4 regions of the Vibrio sp. AH4 genome follow, and region 2 is predicted to be linked to each of the others. Evidence: predicted binding sites of a transcription regulator. Region 2 holds the regulator's gene; each other region holds the start of a gene.

The links. The regulator CRP, encoded in region 2, controls carbon source genes, mostly activating them, when cyclic AMP is high. The targets are predictions, from matches to a motif close to TGTGANNNNNNTCACA.
Region 1: the regulator CRP is predicted to act here: its motif matches at 1,760-1,775, upstream of udp (uridine phosphorylase).
Region 3: the regulator CRP is predicted to act here: its motif matches at 2,416-2,431, upstream of deoD (purine-nucleoside phosphorylase).
Region 4: the regulator CRP is predicted to act here: its motif matches at 1,620-1,635, upstream of malT (HTH-type transcriptional regulator MalT).

Annotation. Positions count from the first base shown of each region.
Region 1 is NZ_JALAIV010000001.1:1,893,279-1,898,930, forward strand. Features, by position in the region: gene MKA69_RS08910 (zinc/cadmium/mercury/lead-transporting ATPase) at 1-1,540, shown strand, start outside; gene udp (uridine phosphorylase) at 1,860-2,621, shown strand; gene MKA69_RS08920 (hypothetical protein) at 2,690-3,505, opposite strand; gene metG (methionine--tRNA ligase) at 3,850-5,652, opposite strand, start outside.
Region 2 is NZ_JALAIV010000001.1:636,593-642,244, forward strand. Features, by position in the region: gene MKA69_RS03085 (hydrolase) at 1-252, shown strand, start outside; gene MKA69_RS03090 (YheU family protein) at 361-570, shown strand; gene MKA69_RS03095 (phosphoribulokinase) at 665-1,534, shown strand; gene crp (cAMP-activated global transcriptional regulator CRP) at 1,777-2,409, shown strand; gene MKA69_RS03105 (DUF1338 domain-containing protein) at 2,472-3,263, opposite strand; gene astD (succinylglutamate-semialdehyde dehydrogenase) at 3,411-4,868, opposite strand; gene astA (arginine N-succinyltransferase) at 4,878-5,652, opposite strand, start outside.
Region 3 is NZ_JALAIV010000003.1:157,035-162,686, forward strand. Features, by position in the region: gene MKA69_RS13855 (hypothetical protein) at 68-1,537, opposite strand; gene deoD (purine-nucleoside phosphorylase) at 1,604-2,314, opposite strand; gene MKA69_RS13865 (DUF523 and DUF1722 domain-containing protein) at 2,628-3,581, shown strand; gene MKA69_RS13870 (MerR family transcriptional regulator) at 3,571-4,371, shown strand; gene phrB (deoxyribodipyrimidine photo-lyase) at 4,381-5,652, shown strand, end outside.
Region 4 is NZ_JALAIV010000003.1:105,294-110,945, reverse strand. Features, by position in the region: gene MKA69_RS13690 (glycogen/starch/alpha-glucan phosphorylase) at 1-1,259, opposite strand, end outside; gene malT (HTH-type transcriptional regulator MalT) at 1,837-4,545, shown strand; gene MKA69_RS13680 (YibL family ribosome-associated protein) at 4,614-4,970, opposite strand; gene MKA69_RS13675 (methyl-accepting chemotaxis protein) at 5,124-5,652, shown strand, end outside.

The DNA of each region.
Region 1 (5,652 bases), 1.3 Mb from region 2:
AGTGCAAGCCTTAATGGCTTTGGTGCCTGAAAATGCACTACGGATTGAAAATGGTCAGCGTATTACGGTGCCAGTCGCACAGTTACAACCGGGCGATGTTATCGAAGTGGCACCCGGTGGACGTTTGCCTGCAGATGGTCGCTTACTCGGCGCGGCAAGTCTTGATAACAGCGCACTGACTGGGGAATCTCTGCCCGTAGAACTTGGGTTAGGAGAGCGAGTTTCTGCTGGTTGTGTGGTGGTGGATAAAATCGTGCAGGTCGAAATTACCTCTAAACAAGGTGAAAACGCGATCGACCGTATTTTGCACATGATTGAAGAAGCGGAGTCACGTAAAGCACCGTTGGAGCGGTTCTTAGATAAATTCAGCCGTTGGTACACACCACTCATGATGGTGGTGGCTGTTGCGGTCATTACGATTCCGCCGCTGGCGTTTGGTGCCGATTGGCAAACGTGGATCTACCGAGGCTTGGCTTTGTTGTTGATTGCTTGTCCTTGTGCTCTGGTGATTTCAACGCCTGCGGCTATTACTTCAGGCTTAGCCTCTGCGGCACGTCGTGGCGCTTTGATTAAGGGCGGAGCCGCGTTAGAGCAGCTAGGTAAAATCGAAACCATAGCCTTTGATAAAACCGGTACGTTGACTGAAGGTAAGCCACAAGTGACGGATCTTATTGCCTATCAAGGGTGGAGCGAGAACCGCTTATTGGCTCAAGCGGCCGCGATAGAGATGGGTTCACATCATCCATTGGCTACATCACTGGTCGCGAAAGCACAAGCAACAGGTTGTGAGATCCCGAATGCGGAAGATAAAACCGCGCTTGTAGGGAGAGGTATTAGCGGAAGTATCGATGGTGTCACTTACCAAATTTTAGCGCCCAATCGGGTTGAAATCGCCTTACCTGAAACTGTGCGCCAACAGGTAGAACAGCTCGAAGCAGAAAGTAAAACGGTGGTGGTGATGCTAGAAGGGGAGAGCGCCGTAGGCGTGATCGCTTGGCAAGATACCTTGCGACAAGACGCTTGCCAAGCTGTTGAAGCACTGCAGAGAATTGGTGTGAAGGCGTTAATGCTAACGGGTGATAACGAACGCAGTGCTGCCGCCATGGGGCGCCAATTGAATATGGATTTTCGTGCGGGGTTACTACCGCAAGATAAAGTTAAATATATCCAGCAGTTAGCGCAGAATCAGCGTGTTGCTATGGTTGGCGATGGTATTAACGATGCACCGGCGATGAAAGAAGCCAGTATTGGTATTGCCATGGGCGGCGGTACGGATGTGGCGTTAGAAACAGCCGATGCGGCGCTAACCCACAACCGGTTGGTTGAGCTTGCCAGCATGATTGAACTGTCGCGAGCGACGTTGGCGATTATTCGCCAAAACGTTACTTTAGCATTAGGCCTAAAAGCCGTCTTTTTGGTTACGAGCTTACTTGGCATTACCGGGCTGTGGGTCGCTGTACTTGCGGACAGTGGTGCGACAGCATTGGTCACACTGAATGCGCTACGTTTGCTCCGATTTGGCTCTCGATCGTCGTCATGATCTCTCTTCCTATAGGGGACTGCTTTCGCTAGAGGCAATCGCTGCCTCTAGCAGGGGTAGGCAGTGACTAACTCGCTTGAGGATGACGGATTCTGCACTATGCTTTGCTGAGGCTGACGAAAGAGAGCAATGATCTGTATGTATTTGCAGCACAGATACAGGTTATTTGTGATGCAAATCGATTAATTGTGAAAGATTGATGCTTATTGCTTTGTTTGGTGTGATTGCTATCACTTAATCGGTTTGCCCTATCAGGTACATTAGTTTGGTACCCCAAATGATTAATGCGCTGAATAGACGCAATTGAAGGAGCCCCCTTATGACTAAAACTGTATTCCACCTTGGTGTGACTGAAGCAGATTTAAACGGTGCAACATTAGCGATTATCCCGGGCGATCCTGCTCGTGTACAAAAAATTGCTGAGCTGATGGATAACCCAGTTTTCCTCGCTAGCCATCGTGAATATACCGTGTACCGCGCAGAGCTGGATGGCCAGTCTGTTGTCGTTTGCTCAACGGGTATTGGTGGTCCTTCAACGTCGATTGCAGTAGAAGAGCTGGCACAATTGGGCGTACGTAGCTTCCTACGTGTTGGAACTACGGGCGCAATTCAACCTCATGTTAATGTGGGCGATATGATTGTCACTACGGGCTCTGTGCGTTTGGATGGTGCAAGTCTGCACTTCGCACCGATGGAATTCCCAGCGGTACCGGATTTTGATGTGGCGACAGCGATGAAAGCGGCTGCACAAGAAAGTGGTGCAACGGTGCACATGGGTATTACCGCTTCTTCTGATACCTTCTATCCAGGACAAGAGCGTTACGATACTTTCACTGGTCGTGTCGTGCGCCGTTTCCAAGGCTCGATGAAAGAGTGGCAAGAAATGGGTGTTCTGAACTTTGAAATGGAATCGGCAACGCTGCTGACCATGTGTGCTAGCTCAGGCTTGAAAGCGGGCTGTGTAGCGGGTGTAATTATTAACCGTACTCAGAAAGAGATTCCTGACCACGCCACGTTGAAAGAAACCGAAGCACGTTCTATCAAAGTTGTGGTAGAAGCTGCGCGTAAGATGCTGAAATAACGTACAGTCATTTCCCTCGATTAATGAAAAGCGCCACTTGATGTGGCGCTTTCTGTTTTTAGCTTTCTTTAAGCAATAACGAGTTGCGGTAAAGGCTGATAAAGGCTCTCTACTAAATCATTCAGCATATGGTCATACACCTGTGCGATCGTTGAAGAAAGTTCACTGCTTAATTGATAAAGCTCGTTGCTCTCCAAATTGAATTGGTTGTTATCGGTGATTTCGTTAAGTTGGCGCATTGCGGATGAACAGACGGGGGAGCCGAGTGTCAAAGGGCTAATCAGCGCTAGCTGATTGAGCTTACGTTGCATCAGTTCACAATAGTGTCTCAAGCGTAACGCATTGGTTTCATTGCGAGTATCTTCAATGCACAGACGCAGTTGAGTCAGTGTTTCCATCGCATCGAAAATTTGTTGCCAGTTCATATGGTACTCATCACTTAATTCTTCGCGTCCAGATTCTGCCAACCATGCCAACACCACATCATCCATCAAGTACATGCAGTGGCGGATCAACTTGCCATGCAGACGTTGATTTTTGCCTACACTGGCTTGCTGCCACTCGTTAAAGACTGTTTTTAATGAGTTTTGCAAAATACGGTATGAGGGCTTGTTATCAAAATGGGCAATTTGGATCAGTTGCTCAGATTTTTCCAGCAGCTGCCTTTCTAGCGCAGCCAGTGTACTAGGCTCACAAGAATTGACCTCGGTGTGATTGAGCGTTTGATGAGTCAGGCTGCGGTGTTGGCGGCACAGGGCTAGCACCTCGCGCAGGCAGATCAGCAACTCAAATTTACGTTGCTGCGTTGAATGCTTTTGTTGAGAAAGAGAATAAATGAAGCCAAGAATCGCCAATGATATCAGCATTGAAATCGTCACAAACATAGCCACCTCCGTGTTGGTATTAAATCGCCCCTTCGTGTTGCACTGAGCTTATGAAAAGGGATGTGTGGAGTATTGCAGTTTGAATGCCAGAAATTTAATGATTAAAAATCAACACCTTAAGAAAATAAGCTTCGATTTAATGCACATTTATGGGGCATGATGCGCGAAAAGTGTGAGCGACTTTAAATTTTTAAGCGCTTGTATCGTACATCGCGGCACTGTTATTTCAGGGAAAGGAGGCTACGAGTGGGTTGTTATGACAGGATTGGAATAAGAAAAAGCCTTTGCAATAGCAAAGGCTTCTAATACTCTCAAACTCGATGGCAATCGAAGAGAGATGAGAATTACATCACGCGCATACCGGCTTGAGCACCTTGATGTGGTTCAAGCAACCACAGGTCGCTACCACCAGGGCCTGCGGCGAGGATCATGCCTTCAGACATACCAAACTTCATCTTACGCGGTTTGAGGTTTGCTACGACGACAGTGTATTTACCAATCAAATCTTCTGGCTTGTAGGCTGATTTGATGCCAGAGAAGACTTGACGGGTTTCACCACCGATGTCGAGTTCAAACTTAAGTAACTTGTCTGATTTCTCGACCGCTTCACAAGAAAGAATCTTGGCAATACGCAGATCCACTTTCGCGAAATCATCGAACTCAATTTCAGCCGCTAGGGGATCTTTGCTCAGTTCAGTTTCTTCGATCTTTGGTTTTGCTGCATCTGCCGCGGCTTTTTCGGCTGCCGCTTCTGCTTTAGAGGCTTCAATCATGGCTTCAACGTGTTTCGGATCGATACGGTTGAACAGCGCTTTGAATGGCGTAACCGCATGATCCGTTAGCGGAGTTGCCACGCCTTCCCAAGTCAATTCTTGGTTAAGGAAAGCTTCAGTACGCTCTGCCAACGCAGGCATCACTGGCTTGAGGTAAGTCATCAGTACGCGGAATAGGTTAATGCCTACCGTACAGATGTCTTGCAGTGCTTGGTCTTGGCCTTCTTGTTTCGCGACAACCCAAGGGGCTTTTTCATCCACATACTGGTTGGCTTTATCTGCCAATGCAGTAATTTCACGGATGGCACGACCAAACTCACGCGCTTCAAACAGCTCAGCAATACGATCGGCTGCGCCAGCAAATTCAGCGTACAGCTCAGGCTCCGCAAAGTGTGCAGACAGCTTGCCATCAAAACGTTTAGTGATGAAACCTGCATTACGTGACGCAAGGTTAACGATCTTGTTCACCACGTCAGCATTCACCCGTTGGGTGAAGTCTTCGAGGTTCAAATCGAGATCATCAATGCGGTTATTCAGTTTTGCCGCGTAGTAGTAACGCAGACACTCTGGATCCAAGTGATTCAGGTAAGTGCTGGCTTTCACAAACGTACCTTTCGACTTAGACATTTTCGCGCCATTGACGGTCACATAACCATGCACAAACACGTTGGTCGGTTTACGGAAACCAGAGCCATCGAGCATGGCAGGCCAGAACAAGCTGTGGAAATAAACGATGTCTTTACCGATGAAATGGTAAAGCTCGGTTTTGCTGTCTTTATTCCAATATTCGTTAAAGTCCAAATCGCCACGCTTGTCGCACAGGTTTTTGAATGAACCCATGTAACCAATCGGGGCATCAAGCCATACGTAGAAGAATTTGTCTTTCTCGCCCGGGATTTCAAAACCAAAGTACGGTGCATCGCGGGAAATATCCCACTGCTGCAAGCCGCCTTCAAACCACTCTTGCATTTTGTTGGCGGTTTCTGATTGCAAAGAACCTGAACGTGTCCACTCTTTGAGCATGCTCTCAAACTGAGGCAGGTCGAAGAAGAAGTGCTCAGAATCTTTCATCACTGGCGTCGCACCAGAGACGGCGGATTTTGGATTGATCAGCTCAGTCGGGCTGTAAGTCTCACCACACGCGTCACAGTTGTCACCGTACTGGTCTTCTGATTTACATTTCGGGCAAGTGCCTTTTACGAAACGATCCGGCAGGAACAACTCTTTTTCAGGATCGAACAGCTGAGAAATGGTGCGGCTTGAAATAAAGCCGTTCTTTTTCAGTTGCAGATAGATGTGCGAAGCCAGCTCGCGGTTTTCATCGCTGTGCGTGCTGTGGTAGTTATCAAAGCTAATATCGAAGCCAGCAAAGTC
Region 2 (5,652 bases):
TGTTCGGGACTCAAGCAACTCACTCAGATCCGCGTCCCGACGCAGATCATCCACGCCAAAGACGATCCGTTTATGACCGAAGCCGTGATCCCCAATTTCACACTGCCTGCCAATATCGATTATCGTTTATTTGAGCATGGCGGGCATGTGGGCTTTCTTTGTGGCTCATGGCTAAAACCGCGCTTTTGGCTAGAGCAAACCCTGCCCGAATATTACGCCCATCTGCGTGATGACTTTCTGCATCAATCCTAACGCTCCCCTCTCCTTTTAATGCCGTATCATTTAAGGGGAAACGCTCACACGATTTGGAGTAAGCGCTTCGAATCGTGTTGAGAACCGTCATAAAATAAAGAGGTATTTATGATCATTCCATGGCAACAAATTGCGCCAGACACACTCGACAATTTGATCCGCGAGTTTGTACTGCGTGAAGGCACCGACTATGGTGATATTGAAATCTCGCTAGAGGAGAAAATCGCGCAAGTACGTACCCAGTTACAATCTGGGCAAGCTGTGATCGTCTATTCAGAATTGCATGAAACCGTCGATATTAAATGCCATCCGTTTTAGCCAAGCAGTGACGGCTTCATTTTCCGTGCTATAGTCATTTCCGGGTGGTGCCTGAGTTAGCACCAAAATCAAGGACTTAAGGACAAGGTTTGTCATGTCAGCCAAACATCCGATTATTGCGGTGACGGGTTCTTCCGGCGCCGGTACTACAACCACCTCTGAAGCCTTTCGCAAGATGTTCAATATGATGAGCATCAAGCCTGCTTGGGTTGAGGGGGACAGTTTTCATCGCTTCACTCGTCCAGAAATGGATGTAGAAATCCGCAAGGCGCGCGAGCAAGGTCGCCATATCAGTTACTTTGGTCCCCAAGCCAACGATTTCCCAACCCTTGAAGAATTCTTCCGCCAATACGGAAAAGTAGGCACCGGCCAAGTGCGCCGCTACTTACACACCTTTGATGAAGCAGTTCCGTATAACCAAATGCCCGGTACGTTTACGCCTTGGCAATCACTGCCCGAAAACTCAGATGTGCTGTTTTATGAAGGCTTGCACGGCGGCGTGGTCGATGGTGATGTCAATGTTGCACAACACGTCGACTTTTTGATTGGTATGGTGCCGATTGTTAACCTTGAGTGGATTCAGAAATACGTACGTGATACGCGCGACCGCGGCCATTCACGTGAAGCGGTGATGGATTCCATCGTCCGTTCAATGGACGACTACCTCAAATTCATCACCCCACAGTTTTCACGCACCCACATTAACTTTCAGCGTGTGCCCACGGTCGATACCTCGAACCCACTCAACGCCAAAGGTATTCCGACATTGGATGAGAGTTTTGTGGTGATCCGTTTTCGTGGGATCAAAAACGTCGATTTCCCATACTTGTTGGCGATGATTGATGGCTCATTCATGTCACGCCATAACACCATTGTTGTCCCCGGCGGCAAAATGAGTTTTGCGATGGATTTGATTGTGCGCCCACTGCTGCAACAATTGATTGAAACGGGGAAAATTGGCTAGATCCGACCAGTTATGAATGCTTACTTTTCATACCGTGATCATGTGCACAGTTTTGCGTAGCAAATCAGACTAGTGACACGATTAAAATCAAGAAATCGTTTCCGAAAAAGGATACTATTCTTAACCGAAACACAAGAGAGCTTGCAGCGTTGGGTAACACCTCTTATTCTAGTAAGCCCAATTGAGGCTTCGCTAAAATATGGATAGCGGCAAGCGTACCCTGCAGAGGAAGTGAGATTATTATGGTTCTAGGTAAACCTCAAACCGATCCAACACTAGAGTGGTTTCTTTCACATTGTCACATTCATAAGTACCCATCAAAAAGCACGTTGATCCACGCCGGTGAAAAAGCGGAAACGCTGTACTACATCGTGAAAGGTTCAGTGGCGGTACTGATTAAAGATGAAGAAGGTAAAGAGATGATCCTCTCTTACCTGAACCAAGGTGATTTTATCGGTGAACTTGGCTTGTTTGAAGAAGGCCAAGAACGTACCGCTTGGGTTCGTGCTAAAACACCTTGTGAAGTGGCTGAAATCTCATTTAAGAAATTCCGTCAATTGATCCAAGTAAACCCAGATATCTTGATGCGCCTTTCAGGTCAAATGGCTCGTCGTCTGCAAGTGACCAGCCAGAAAGTTGGCGACCTTGCGTTCCTAGACGTAACGGGCCGTATCGCTCAAACTCTGCTGAACCTTGCGCGTCAGCCAGATGCGATGACTCACCCTGACGGCATGCAAATCAAGATCACTCGTCAAGAGATCGGTCAAATTGTTGGCTGTTCTCGTGAAACCGTTGGTCGCATCCTGAAGATGTTGGAAGAGCAGAACCTGATCTCTGCCCACGGTAAAACCATCGTGGTTTACGGCACTCGCTAAGCATTCCCGATAAAAAATAGCCACCCTGCGGTGGCTATTTTTATTTGTACGAGGCGCTAAATTTAGCGGTTCGTGCTTTCAAAAATCTTATCTGCTGAGGCTTCGACAAATCCGGGATAAAGCTGACCATTCGCCATTGGATAGCGTTTAGCGAATTCATAGAAACCACCGGGAATCATTTCTGCACCTTCGTTAAAACGCACTAACACTTTATCTGCCATGGTGGAGGATTGCTCCAGTAGAACCTCTGGCGAACCTTTCACTTCACCACCGGATTCATTGATGCTAAAGCCATGCTGGCGCAGATGGTCATTGACCTGTTTCACTTCATGTAGCGCGTTGAGCTGATTCACGCTGACTGTAAAGTGGTTTGCACCATAGCCGTGCGCCGCAAGCCAAGCTGCGTATTCACTCTCTTTGGCCAACGTAAGATAATCAGCATGGCTTAAGCTCCATAAACGGCCGCCATACAGAAAACCCTCTCCCGCTAAAGCCGTGGCATCCACCTGTGCAACCAACTTCGCCACTATCGCTTGCAATTCAGGCGAGCACTCTTCCACTTTCAGTTCACTGATGAAGACTTTTGGTTGTAAAGGGTCAGGGTGCTCAAAATGTTTGGCGGCCAACTTTTTACTTTTGAATTCATACTCACCACACGGCTGATAGCCTAGTGCCAAAAATGGCTTTGCCAACGTCTCTAATCCTAGTGGCGCAACATTAAAGGTACGCAGTGCGATATGATCATTAATCAGAGCCTCATCCTCTTGTAAGAGTTGATGCACCTTCTCTGCCGACGGGCAGAGGCGCTCAATATAATCATTCCAGAGCGATTGAAATAAAGCGGTTGGCGTCATAACGCCTCCTTGTTAATCCAGTGACCAGCAAACGAATTCATTCTAAGTTTAGGTGCAGCGCAAGACTCCCAACGCTGACACGATTAAGCGTTCAACCTGTGACGAAAAAGTGCCTACTTGGCTGAGCAGGCACAAAATAAATTATGATTAAAGTTCAATTCCTGGGCTCAAGGTGGCGGGCAACTGAGTTGCCTCCCCTTCCATAGAAGCCATCGGGTAAGCGCAATAATCAGCAGCATAGAAAGCGCTAGGGCGTAAGTTGCCCGACGCTCCTGGGCCACCAAACGGTGCATCACCACTGGCTCCGGTTAATTGGCGGTTACGATTGACGATGCCCGCACGAATATGATCGACAAAGTAATCCCACTCGTCATCGTCAGTCGAGACGAGTCCGGCGGATAAGCCAAAGCGGGTGTCATTAGCAAGCTCGACCGCTTGCGCCAAGGTTTGGTAACGCACCACTTGCAGCAAAGGCCCGAAATATTCATCATCCGGTAAAAACTCAATCGCGGTAACATCGATGATGGCCGGAGTGATAAACGCCGCATGCAAAGCGCGAGCTTCAAGCAGACTTTTACCGCCTAACGCTTGTAGATGGGATTGCGCATTGAGGATCGCTTGTGCCGCAGCCTCAGAAACTAACGGCCCCATAAAGGGTGCCGGTTCAGCAAATGGCTGATCAATGCGCAGCTTAGCCGTCACAGATACCAATCTTTCGAGCAGCGCATCGCCTTTCGTCCCGCTCGGGACATACAAGCGGCGCGCACAGGTGCAACGCTGGCCACTGCTGATAAACGCCGATTGAATAATGGTGTAAACCGTCGCATCCAGATCGCCATAGTGCTCTGAAATCAACATCGGATTGTTGCCGCCCATTTCCAGTGCCAGCATTTTGTCCGGCTGACCAGCAAATTGCCGATGCAGCAGATGCCCCGTATTCGCACTACCGGTAAACAGCAAACCATCTATCCCGCGTGATTGCGCTAGTGCGATTCCTGTTTCTTTTGAGCCTTGTACTAGATTGATGACGCCAGCAGGCAAGCCAGCCTGTTGCCACAAGCGCATCAACACTTCCCCCGTCCACGGGGTTTGTTCAGAAGGCTTAAACACCACGGTATTGCCCGCCAGCAGAGCAGGCACTATGTGTCCATTCGGCAAATGGCCGGGGAAGTTATACGGCCCGAACACCGCCATTACGCCCAGAGGACGATGACGTAATACCAGTTGATTACCCGCCGCTTCACGCACGGTTTCACCGGTACGCTCATGATAAGCACGAATCGAAATTGCGATTTTTCCAGCAATTGAAGCCGCTTCCGTGCGCGTTTCCCACAAAGGCTTCCCCGTCTCTTTAGCAATCACTTGCGCAATCTGTTCGCTGTTGGCTTTCACCAATTCCGCAAAAGCCAGCACCTTCTGTTCACGTTCGGCAAATGGGCATTTTTTCCAGTCCACGAATGCTCGGCGAGCAGCATTCACCGCCGCTTCCACTTGCTCGCCACTGGCGCTGTTTCCTTGCCATAAAAGCTCATGGCTATAAGGGGTATGCGATTCTAGCTTGTCACCCGTACCCGCAACCCATTCACCGGCTATCCAATGTGTCATGGTTATCCCCTACTGCGCCAAAATCCGTAAATAATCTCCCGTGCTCACTTCTAATGCTGCTGCCACTTTGGGAGAGATGATCACCACGTTCTCTTCTTGGCTGTATGCGGCCTTGGCGGCGGTAGCACGGAAGTTTTCAAACGAGGTGTTACACATAATAAAATTCTGCGAACTTGAGTGCTCCGCCACTTCGACAATCGCACGCACCGAGTGACGCACCGATTCGATATTACTCAGCTCACATTCAACGGTTGGGCCTGCATCAAAAATGTCGACATAATTGCGGCAGGTGAAGCCCTCTTTCTCAAGCAATACCAAGGCTGGCCGCGTGTTTTCATGCACTTGCCCTATCACGGCTTGCGCTTCTTTACTCAACAAGTTGACGTAAATTGGCAATTTAGGCATCAAGTCAGCAATAAACCCTTTCTTACCGATCCCTGTGAGATAGTCGGCCAAAGTAAAATCGATTGAGAAAAAGTGCTCTTGCAGCCATTTCCAGAATGGCGAGTTACCATCGGCATCCGAAACGCCACGCATCTCGGCAAAAATGGTTTTTGAAAAGCGATGCGGGTGTTCTGCCATCATCAAAAAACGGCATTTCGACATTAAACGTCCATTCAAGCCTTGGCGAAACTGTGGGCGCAAAAACAGAGTGCAGATTTCGCTACATCCGGTGTAGTTGTTACCAAACGTCAGCAACTTCACCACATTGTTGACGCCCAATTTGGGCGAAGAGTGCACTATGGTACTGATGTGATAGGAATAAAACGGCACATCCCAACCA
Region 3 (5,652 bases), on a different contig from region 2:
ACGGACACTTTTATCAAGTCATTCGACAATAATTGGTGCTATCTCACACTCTGTTCTTCTAAGCAATTTAGGACAAAAGTTCCTTTAATGTTAGAGGGTGCTGCGATAAACCTAAGTTTTGTGCTGCCGTGAATCCGTGTTTATCTTGATAGCATAAATTATGCCATGCACGGAAAATATCCAATAAGGGTTGGATCCCTCCCGGACGTAGTTTGCGACGAGGTTCATTAACAAACGATTCAAACAGTAACTGGAACCGGTTTTGATAGTATTCGATTTGTCGAGTAGAAGCGTGCTGTAACCAGTGCTGTGGGTCAGGGTTGTTGCCCGCTAGGTAGCAGACCCCTTTAGCTTTACTACCAGAGTGGGCGATGGCCCAGCGATCTCGCCACCACCCCATATGCACGATATCGGTCTTGTCGAATGAGGTTGGAGCTTGCCAATCTTGGTCTTCTTCTACGTACATTAGGTCAACATTTTGACGTTGAATCCGCGATAGGCTGACGCTCAATGCTGCCGAACGTAGTAGAGGATCTTGCGGCATGAAAATCGAAACCCGTTTTTCAGGATCACACATATCCAACACATGTAAATAATGGGCATAAGAGGTGTAGGGGGGACGGATCACCGCGCCTTTCGATGGGTAGTGGAATTGAGCCATATTACCTAATGGGTCTTCCACATTGCCTCGTGCCAAAATCAGTTGATAGCGGTTATCGATACGTTCACGCAGTGCTGCGCTCTCTTTGTGAGTGAAAGCTTGTGCTTCAACCAAATACTCACGGGGTACAAAGCGAGCGGGGGTTTGGTAGGGATCGTGATCCACGCTGCCGGTTGGATCTTCATTGGCAGAGTAGTTGAGATGCTGGCACAGGATATAGCCCGTTTTGGCATCCCCAGTCGCTACCCAAAATACTCCGTTGCCGCTGTGTGCTTGTAACGGTTGATAGTGAGAAGCAAATTGGTAAGTGTTGGCATGATTGACCCAGCGGGCATCAATCATGGCGAGTTTACGCCGACAGCGGCTCGCGATATGGTCAAGGTGATCGTAAAACGTTTTCGGATTAATTGAGAGCTTACGGCAAATTTCACGTACCGAATAACCTGTAAACAGTAACCCGAGCAGAGATTCTTGGAAGTTGAGTTTATGATTGGCGCCTGACCATTTATCCACAAACGTCGAGTGACAGGCTTTACAACGATAACGTTGGCGATCGCCGCTATAACCGAAGGCATGATACAACTGCTTATGAGTATGTACGGATAAACTGGCATTGACGCAAGCCGGATTATGGCAAGCGGGTAGCCCTTCGCTGTGCAGTTGACGCAAGCGGTGCAGTTCATTCACCACTTCGTGATTATTAAGTAAGGGGGGGAAAGCTCCACATTCACGACAAACCATCGCTGGCCGTTTCGGGTTTACGCGCTGCAAAACGTAATGCTTTGCCTCACTCAATCCAAAGTTGTCACACGCCAATGTTTTACAAAAGTTGAGTTGTAAACCTTCTGCGTCCGGTGGTAGTTGGTCGTTAGGCACGATCTCCCCCTCGGGGTATTTCTGACCGTCAGGAGTATTTCAGCCTGACGGTGATGACAAGATAAATTAGATGTTGATTGCGGTTTCAAGCGCCACTTTCATCATGTCGTTAAAAGACTTTTGACGATCTTCAGAGCTGAGTTTTTCACCACGTAAGATGTGGTCAGACACCGTCAGAATGGTCAGCGCACGTGCGCCAAGATCAGCGGCAACACCGTAGATGCCAGCCGCTTCCATATCCACACCTAAAATGCCCAGCTTCTTCATTTTTTCGAAGATTTCTGGCTCTGGGGTGTAGAACAAATCGGCTGAAAATACGTTCCCTACTTTTACAGGAACTTGTTGAGCTCGCGCTTGATTTACTGCGGTTTCTAGCAAGTCGTAATCGGCGATGGCGGCAAAATCATGACCACTGAAGCGGATACGGTTTACTTTTGAATCGGTGGATGCGCCCATACCGATCACCACATCCATCAGTTTGACATCGTCACGCACGGCACCACAGCTACCGATACGGATGATGTTTTTCACACCATATTCAGCAATTAATTCATGTACATAGATGCTGCATGATGGAATACCCATGCCATGACCCATCACCGAAACTTTTTTGCCTTTATAAGTGCCGGTAAAGCCAAACATACTGCGCACATCGCACACTTGCTTCACGTTTTCCAAGAAGGTTTCCGCAATGTATTTCGCACGCAGCGGATCGCCTGGCATCAGTACGGTTTCAGCAAAATCACTGGGTTGTGCGTTAATGTGTGGGGTTGCCATGGTTATTCTCCAATTCAATTCAGCCAATACATTGATTACGAATCCTGTTGGCTGAGGATTTATCTGTTGCGCCAATACTAGCCACTATGGATGGGGCTCCTTGAGAGCATCGTCACAAATTACTCTCTTTGGCTCCGGATATCTCCAATTGATAACCAAATATGTTGAAACTGATAAGGCAAGCGTTGAGCCAATCGTTTGGTTTTATGTACCTGTCTTTGGTGTACAAAAATAATATTTGTACAGCACAAAATCACGTGCTATAGATCTTGTACATAAATTTTTATTGTACAGATAAGTGTTGGAGACTCGTATGCCGACCACACCACTCAAAATTGGCATCAGTGCTTGTCTTCTCGGAGCCAAGGTTCGCTTCGATGGCGGGCATAAAATCAGCCATTTCGTCACGGATGAACTTTCACGCTACGCGGAGTTTGTGTCTGTCTGCCCTGAAATGGGAATGGGTCTACCGGTGCCACGTCCGACGCTGCGGCTGTTTTCAGAAAATGAACGTATTGCATTGGTGGAAACCAAGGATGGAACGCGTGACCATACCCAAGCGTTAGAAAGTTACTCACAACAAAAAGTGGCAGAACTTAGCAACGCGGAACTGTGTGGCTATATCGTCTGCGCGAAATCCCCCAGCTGCGGTATGGAACGAGTCAAAGTGTACAAGCGCAATAGTGCCGAAAAAGAAGGGGTGGGGATTTACACTCGCATCTTAATGGAGAAAATGCCGTGGTTGCCGGTTGAAGAAGATGGTCGCCTGCATGATCCGGTATTGCGTGAAAACTTTATTACACGGATTTACTGCCTACATGATTTTTATACCAGTATGGGGGAAGCTCCGAGTGCAAGGAAAGTGGTTGAATTTCATTCACGCTACAAATTGAGTTTGATGGCGCATCATCCCGAGTCCTACCGTGCTTTGGGAAAATGGGTGGCCAATGTGAAGCAGTACCCATTGGATCAGTTTATTGAGGAATATCGTTTAGGTTTAATGCAAGCGCTCGCGCACCCCGCGAGCCGTAAAAACAACACCAATGTGTTGATGCATTTACAAGGATATTTCAAACGCTCACTCAACAAGCCGCAAAAAGCGGAGTTAGCGCAGGTCATCGAAAGTTACCGCTTAGCTGAACTGCCTTTGCTCGCCCCCCTGACTTTATTGAAACATTACCTCGCGTTGTACCCCGATCCGTATCTGGATCAGCAACGCTACCTCAATCCTTATCCTTCGGAGTTGAAATTACGCTATGGCTTGTGATGAAAAACACTACGCAATACGTGAAGTGGCGGAAATAACGGGCGTAAAACCAGTGACGCTACGAGCGTGGCAGCGTCGGTATAACTTGGTACAACCTGATCGCACTGAAAAAGGCCATCGCCTATTTACAGAACAAGACATCGAGATGATCCGCCAGATCCAAAGTTGGCTAGCAAAAGGGGTGGCGATTGGCAAAGTGGGCGCTCTATTACAAAGTGGCACACCAGAGGCGGAATTTCTCCCGCAGTCAGTGACGCAGTTGGAAGAGTGTGAGGTGCTATTGACCGCTTTGGCTGCGTTGCAACGCTCTAAAGCTGAGCAGGTTATTGCCACTGTGCTGAAAGAGTATCCGCTAGAGGTGATGCAAAACCAATTTATACACCCAGTGTTAGAAGCGTTAGAACGGGTGAAAGGGCCGCTGCGCTCACTGCAAATGGGGTTATTCCGCACTCTTATGCTCACTAAATTGGCGTTTGTGCTGGATGCCGAAAATAAAGCGGCCAGTAAAGGCAAATGTTTGTGCCTGAGCTTGGACGACGCCGGATCTCTTAACGCATGGCTGTGGGCGCTGACATGGGCGGAAAAGGGCTACCAAGTGACTTTGCTTGAAGCCGTTGACGATATTCGTGGCTTACAAGACCATGTTGGATTAGCGCAGTTTCATATACTAGCCCTACATGCTCATCGCCCGTTACCCGCTATTCAGCAATCGGCATTGACGCATTTGCAGCAGCAGTTTGGTCAACAATGCGTGTTATCTGAAGTATTACAGCAGCTTCAACAGCAGTAAGGTATCCGTATGAAATTAGTTTGGTTTCGGCGCGATTTGCGTAGTTTGGATAACACAGCGCTAAGTGCCGCGATCGCGAGCGGCGAACCTGTCGCCGCAGTTTATATTGCAACACCGGCACAGTGGCAACAACATCATGTAGCGCCGATTCAAGCCGATTTTATCTGGCGGCGGTTAGGCGAACTGCAACAAGAACTCGCCGCACTTAATGTGCCGCTGTTATACCAACAAGTGGCGGATTTTAAGGCCGCTGCAGAGGCGGTGAGTCAGTTGGCAAGCAAGCTGAATGCCACGCAAGTCTTTGCCAATCGTGACTATGAACTCGATGAGCAGCAACGCGATAGACATACAGAGCTGTTGTTGGATGAGCGAGGCATTTCGTGGACTACGTTTGATGACAAATGCCTCCTTCCCCCCGGTTGCGTTCGTACCAAGCAAGGCGAACACTTCAAAGTGTTTACTCCGTTTAAACGCGCTTGGTTGAGTCTGTTTCAGCCGCCTATCATTGCCAAAAATCAGCCTGCGGAGCCATGGACGCTGTCAAGTGAATGGGCAAGTTGGGTTTGGAATTCAGCACAAACATTCGATTACCCAAGAGTCGATAGCCAATCATGGCCAGTCGATTTTGAAACCATACGTAATCAATTGCGCGATTTTTGCCGAGAGCAAGTGCAGAATTACCATCAGCTGCGTGATTTTCCAGCGCGCGAAGGGACGAGTGTGCTCTCGCCCTATCTGGCGATTGGTGCGTTATCGGCACGACAATGTGTGGCTCGTCTGTATCGAGAATCTTCGATGGGGGCGCTTAGCGAGGGGGCGCAAGTCTGGTTAAGTGAGCTGATTTGGCGTGAGTTCTATCAACACTTAGTGGCGATTGAACCCAACATTTCAAAAAGTCGTGATTTTCATGAATGGGGTTCGCGACTTGAATGGTGGAACGATAACGAAAAATTCCAACGTTGGTGTGAAGGAACCACCGGTTATCCGATTGTTGATGCCGCGATGCGCCAGCTTAATCAAACGGGATGGATGCATAATCGGTTGCGCATGATTGTGGCGAGTTTTCTCACTAAAGATCTGCACATCGATTGGCGCTGGGGCGAGCGTTATTTTATGAGTAAGCTGATCGATGGTGATTATGCGGCCAACAACGGTGGCTGGCAGTGGTGCGCTTCCACGGGTTGCGATGGACAACCGTATTTCCGAATTTTTAACCCAGTCAGCCAGGGGGAGAAATTTGACCCACAAGGTGAATTTATTCGGCACTGGGTACCTGAGTTA
Region 4 (5,652 bases), on a different contig from region 2:
TGGAAACCTTCTTCGATGATCGAAAGCTTTTGCTGTTTCGCCACATCACCCGGCCATTTGGCACGCACTTGTTGCAAGAAACGGTGGTTGATCTCGTAAATGATCTCCATGTGACGTGGCAGCAAGCGTTGGATCAACGATTCGCTCCAGGTTTCCAATGCTTCTGGCAGCAGAGTATGGTTGGTGTACGCAAAAGTGTGTGAACAGATCGCCCACGCCGCTTCCCAAGACATCTGCTTTTCATCGATCAGAATGCGCATCAGCTCAGGGATCGCGATGGTTGGGTGCGTATCGTTAAGCTGAATCGTTTCGTACTTCGGCAGATCGGCCAACGCATGACCTACCGCTTCATGGCGACGCAGAATATCGCGCACCGATGCTGCACTGTGGAAATACTGCTGCATCAAACGTAGGGTTTTGCCTTTTTCGTGGTTGTCGTTTGGATACAAAACTTTGGTGATGTTGCCAGCATCGATCAACGCGTGCTGCGCTTCAAAGTAGTTACCGTTGTTGAAGCTTTCCAGTGAGAAAGGCGCGATTGCGCGACATTCCCACAAACGTAGCGGGTAAACCGTATCACTTTGGTAGCCTACTATCGGCAAATCCCACGGCATCGCTTGCACTAACATGCCCGGCACCCAGCGACGTCGCTCTTTGCCATTGTCATTGACCACTTCAACATGGCCATAGAAACCAATTTCTTGCTTCAGCTCAGGACGCGCCACTTCCCATGGGTAGCCTTCAACACCACACCATGCATCGGGGGCTTCTTTTTGGCGGCCTTCTTCGAAAGACTGTTTAAACAAACCATATTCGTAGTGCAGACCGTAGCCTACGGTTGGGAATTCTTGCGCCGCGCAAGAATCCATAAAACAAGCGGCAAGACGGCCCAAACCACCGTTACCTAATGATGGATCTCGCTCTTCTTCCAGTAGGTCAGTCAGGTTTTGGCCCAACTCTTCCATTGCTTGTGCAACGGCTTCGTACACACCCATGCTGATCAAGTTGTTGCCGGTTAAGCGGCCAATCAAAAACTCCAGCGATAGGTAGTTCAAACTTTTACTATTGAGGATGCGTTCATCCTGCTCGGTTTGCAGCAAATCAAAGGTGGTAAATTCAGCAAGGGCTCGTCCCATTGCCAAGTACCATGCACGCGCCGAAGCATGCTCTACTGTCGTAGCGTAGGTTGCGGTTAAATGGCGCTTCACGTTTTCTTGGAACGACTTCTTGTCAAACTGTTTCTGTTGAGTAGGTTTCATTGTGAACTCTCACTTTTTGGTTCTAATCCATCTGACTTCTATCCTGCCTTTACGACTTTGGCAAAACATCCTCCTACTTTTCTCATCAATTGGGAGGAGAAACTAAGGCGTAGAGACGCAGGTGTCTGGTGGTTAGTGATCTGGCTCGCATCAATTCTCTGCTCATGAACAGATAGCAGTGACTCTGATCACACCCCCCGCCGATTAACCATAGCTAGGCTTTATGAAAGTTCGGAAAACAAGAGGTTAAACATTTGTCCACTCTGCTAAATAGATCACTATAATTTCGTTTCCGTTACCCATTTTTCACTTATTTTCGTAGAGGCTGAGACAATATCCTTGCTCAGGCGCAGATTGATTAGTGACGGAAATCACAAATATAGGGCGTAGTTGTGAGCGAAACGTGAAGAACACAGAAAACTCAGTATGGATCAATAAACGCGCAGAATGACTTCAAGTAACATTCGTCCATCTGAGCGTGATATGCCTCGCGTATTCACTGCCACCCTACCCTTGGAACTGGTGTTCCAAGTTAAAAGAGCATGAAGCTCTGATTGGAATAGACGAGAGAAAGAAGATGTGGATCCCTTCGAAACTGACTCGCCCAGGACGTTTGCATAACGCCATCGTCCGTCCCCGTGTTCTGGAATTATTGCAACACGCGACTTGCTACAAACTCGTGCTGTTCCGCTCTCCAGCGGGTTATGGCAAAACCACCATGGCCGCGCAGTGGCTTGCCGATAAGCCGAATCTGGGTTGGTACAGCATTGATGACAGCGATAACGATCCGTTTCGCTTTATGAACTACCTGCTGCAAGCGATTAATAAAGCAACCCATAACGCCTGCCCCAATGCGCAAAAATTGGCAGAGAAGCGTCAGTTTTCGTCATTGCATTCGCTGTTTAGTGAAGTGTTTGCCGAGATGGCCGACTACCACGGCGAATGCTATGTGGTGCTGGATGATTACCATCTGATCAGCGATGAAACCATTCACGAAGCGATGCGCTTTTTCTTAAAACACATGCCCGATAACTTAACGCTGGTGGTAACCAGTCGTGCAACGCCACCTTTGGGTACGGCTAACTTGCGCGTGCGTGATTTAATGATTGAGATCGGCAATGAGCTTTTGGCTTTCGATACCGAAGAGACAACACGCTTTTTCAACCAACGGGTTTCCGATGGGATTGATGCACTGACCGCCCATCACCTACGCGATTATGTGGAAGGTTGGCCTTCGGCCATGCAGCTTATCGCCCTGCAAGCCCAGCATCAGCACCGCACACTCGCTCAAACCATTGAATCGGTTTCGCACTTTAATCATGCGCATCTTTGGGACTATCTGGTCGAAGAAGTGTTTGATCTGCTTGATGATGAAACTCGCTATTTCTTGATGCAGTGTTCGGTACTCGACCATTTTGACGATGCCTTGGTGAGCAGTTTAACTGGGCGTGACGATGCCTTGGCGATGATTGAATCTCTCAACCGCTTTGGCTTATTTATCTCGCCGCTGGAGGGGGAAACCAACTGGTATCGCTTTCATAATCTGTTTGCCGAATTTTTAGCGCATCAACGCCAAGCCCGCATTCCACAGCAAGAGCAAGATTTACAACGCGCTGCCGCCAAAGCATGGTTGGAAGCGGCAACGCCTCACCAAGCGCTGCGTCATGCGCGTTTGGCGCAAGATAGCGAGCTGCTGGCGAGCATTTTGAGCCAGTTTGGATGGAAGATGTTTAACCAAGGCGAGCTTGAAGTGTTGGAAGCGGCAATCAATCAGCTGACTCCCGCTCAACTGTATCGCGAACCTAAATTATGCATGTTGCAAGCGTGGTTGGCACAAAGTCAGCATCGCTATAACGATGTGGGTGCGTTGCTTGCCAAAGCGGCGCAGGAGATGCAGGCACTGAATGTTGAGCTCTCCACCAAAGAACAAGGGGAATTTAACGCGCTACGTGCGCAAGTTGCGATTAACCAAAACGAGCCAGAAAAAGCGCTGGAACTCGCCGAATTGGCTTTAAGTCAACTTGACCACACCACGTATCGTAGCCGCATAGTGGCGACCTCTGTCGTCGGTGAAGTCAATCACGTGTTAGGGCATCTCAGCCGTGCACTCTCAATGATGCAACAAACCGAGAAACTGGCGCGCCAATATCAGGTGTATCACCAAGCCTTATGGGCATTACTGCAACAGAGCGAAATTTTACTGGCGCAAGGCTATGTACAAGCGGCTTACGAGGTGCAGGATAACGCGTTTAAATTGATTGAAGAGCAGCAACTGCATCAAGTCCCCCTGCATGAATTTTTGCTGCGAATTCGCGCGCAAATTTTATGGTGTTGGAATCGCTTGGATGAAGCCGAACAAGCCGCTTATAAGGGGCTGAGTGTGCTAGAAAACCATTCGCAAAGTAAACACCTGCACTGTTATTCGATGCTAGCCAGAATCACCATCGGCCGCGGCGAATTGGATAAAGCCGGACGCTTCATAGAGCAGATCCAGCACCTGCTTAAGCAATCGACTTACCATGTGGATTGGACAGCGAACGCTTCACTCTCCCTACTACTCTATTGGCAAGCCAAAGAGAACAGCACCGAAATCCGCCAGTGGCTGCAATCCAGCATTCGCCCCGAGGAAGCGTGTAACCACTTCCTTCAACTGCAGTGGCGCAATATTGCCCGCGCGCAAATCCAATTGGGTGAACTGAATGAGGCGCGTGCGACTCTAGAATTTATTCAGGAGCAAGCGCAGAAATATCAGTTAGTCACTGATACCAACCGTAACTTGATTGTGGAAGCACTGCTGGCTATCACAACAGGCGATGACCAACAAGCTAGCGACAAGTTAAAACAAGCACTGCGCCTAACCAACCAAACGGGCATGATTGGTAACTTCCTGATCGATGGGGGCAAAATTGGCCACTTGCTCGAAAAACTGGTGCACAAAGGTGAGCTAGGGGATTTGGAGCGTCATCGCGCCCATCTGCTGCTCAAAGAGATCTCGACCACTCAACGCAGCCGCTCAATCCACTTTGACGAAGAGTTTGTCGAAAAGCTGGTCAATCATCCAAATATTCCAGAACTGGTGCGCACCAGCCCGCTCACGCAGCGTGAATGGCAAGTGCTTGGGCTTATCTACTCTGGTTTCAGCAATGAGCAAATTGCCCATGAATTGGATGTGGCAGGAACCACGATTAAAACCCACATACGGAATCTGTATCAAAAGCTCAATATCGCCAATCGTAAAGAAGCCGTGCAAACCGCCGAGCAGTTATTGCAATTAATGGGCTATTAACATTGCCTATCCCAAATGTAAAAGAGCCAGCGTTTGCTGGCTCTTTTTATTTCAATTCTTTACCGAATTTAGAATGGCTTAGGTGCAAACCCAGTCATCACTTCGACACGCAATGCTTTACCAATTTTGGTGGTAGGGTGTACGAGTACCAAGCCTTTTACCGACTTTTTCAGCTTACCCAAATCCGCTTGCTCAAGTTTCGTGATTTCGCGTGAGAAAGGCATATCAGCAATGGTTTTACGCATTTTATTCAGATCGTAATCTTGCTTGCCTTTCACACTATTCAAACGCTTGGTGAGCGTTTCTAATTCGTCGGTAAACTTGCTGACCATCTCTGAATCGGCGCGACTTTTTGCGGCATCCAACTTACGACGGCAAGTATCGATGCGATTGTTGAGTTGTTGAATATCGGATTTAAGGTTCATGATTGTCGCTCTATCGAACAGAAAGGGCGCAGAGTATAGCACGGCAAATGGGCGAATACCCAAACAACTTCCAATTGTTGACCACACAAGCTCTGCTTTTGAACTAGGCTTAGTAAGAAAGCTCCCATCGACACTACTCTGTGAGTCACTACTATGAGCCTAACTATTCGACAACGCCTATACATCCTTTCCTTGGTGCCTTTACTCACCATAGCGGTAAGTATGATGTACTTTAGCTTCAGCGAAACTCGCCAACTCAGCCAAGAGCAAATGCACAATACCCGTGAAGCCATGATGGAAATGAAGCAAGCCGAGCTGAAATCCTATTTGCAAATCGCGGACACCGCACTCACCCCACTCAAAGCCCGCCAAGCCTCACTAGAAGAAGCCCTCACTGTATTGCGTGAAATTCAGTTTGGGCAAAGCGGCTATATCTTTGGTTACGATTCAAAAGGGACTCGTCTATTGCTGGGAAAATCCACTAATGGGTTGGGCGATAACTTTATGAATATGCAAGATACGCAGGGGAACTACCTGATCCGAGATTTGATTAAAAATGCCAAGCTCGATCAATTCACCACTTACTACTTTCCGAAACCGGGTGAGCAAACGCCGTTACCCAAGTTGAGTTATTCGGTCTACATTCCGATGTGGGATCTCACCATCGGTACTGGCTTTTATA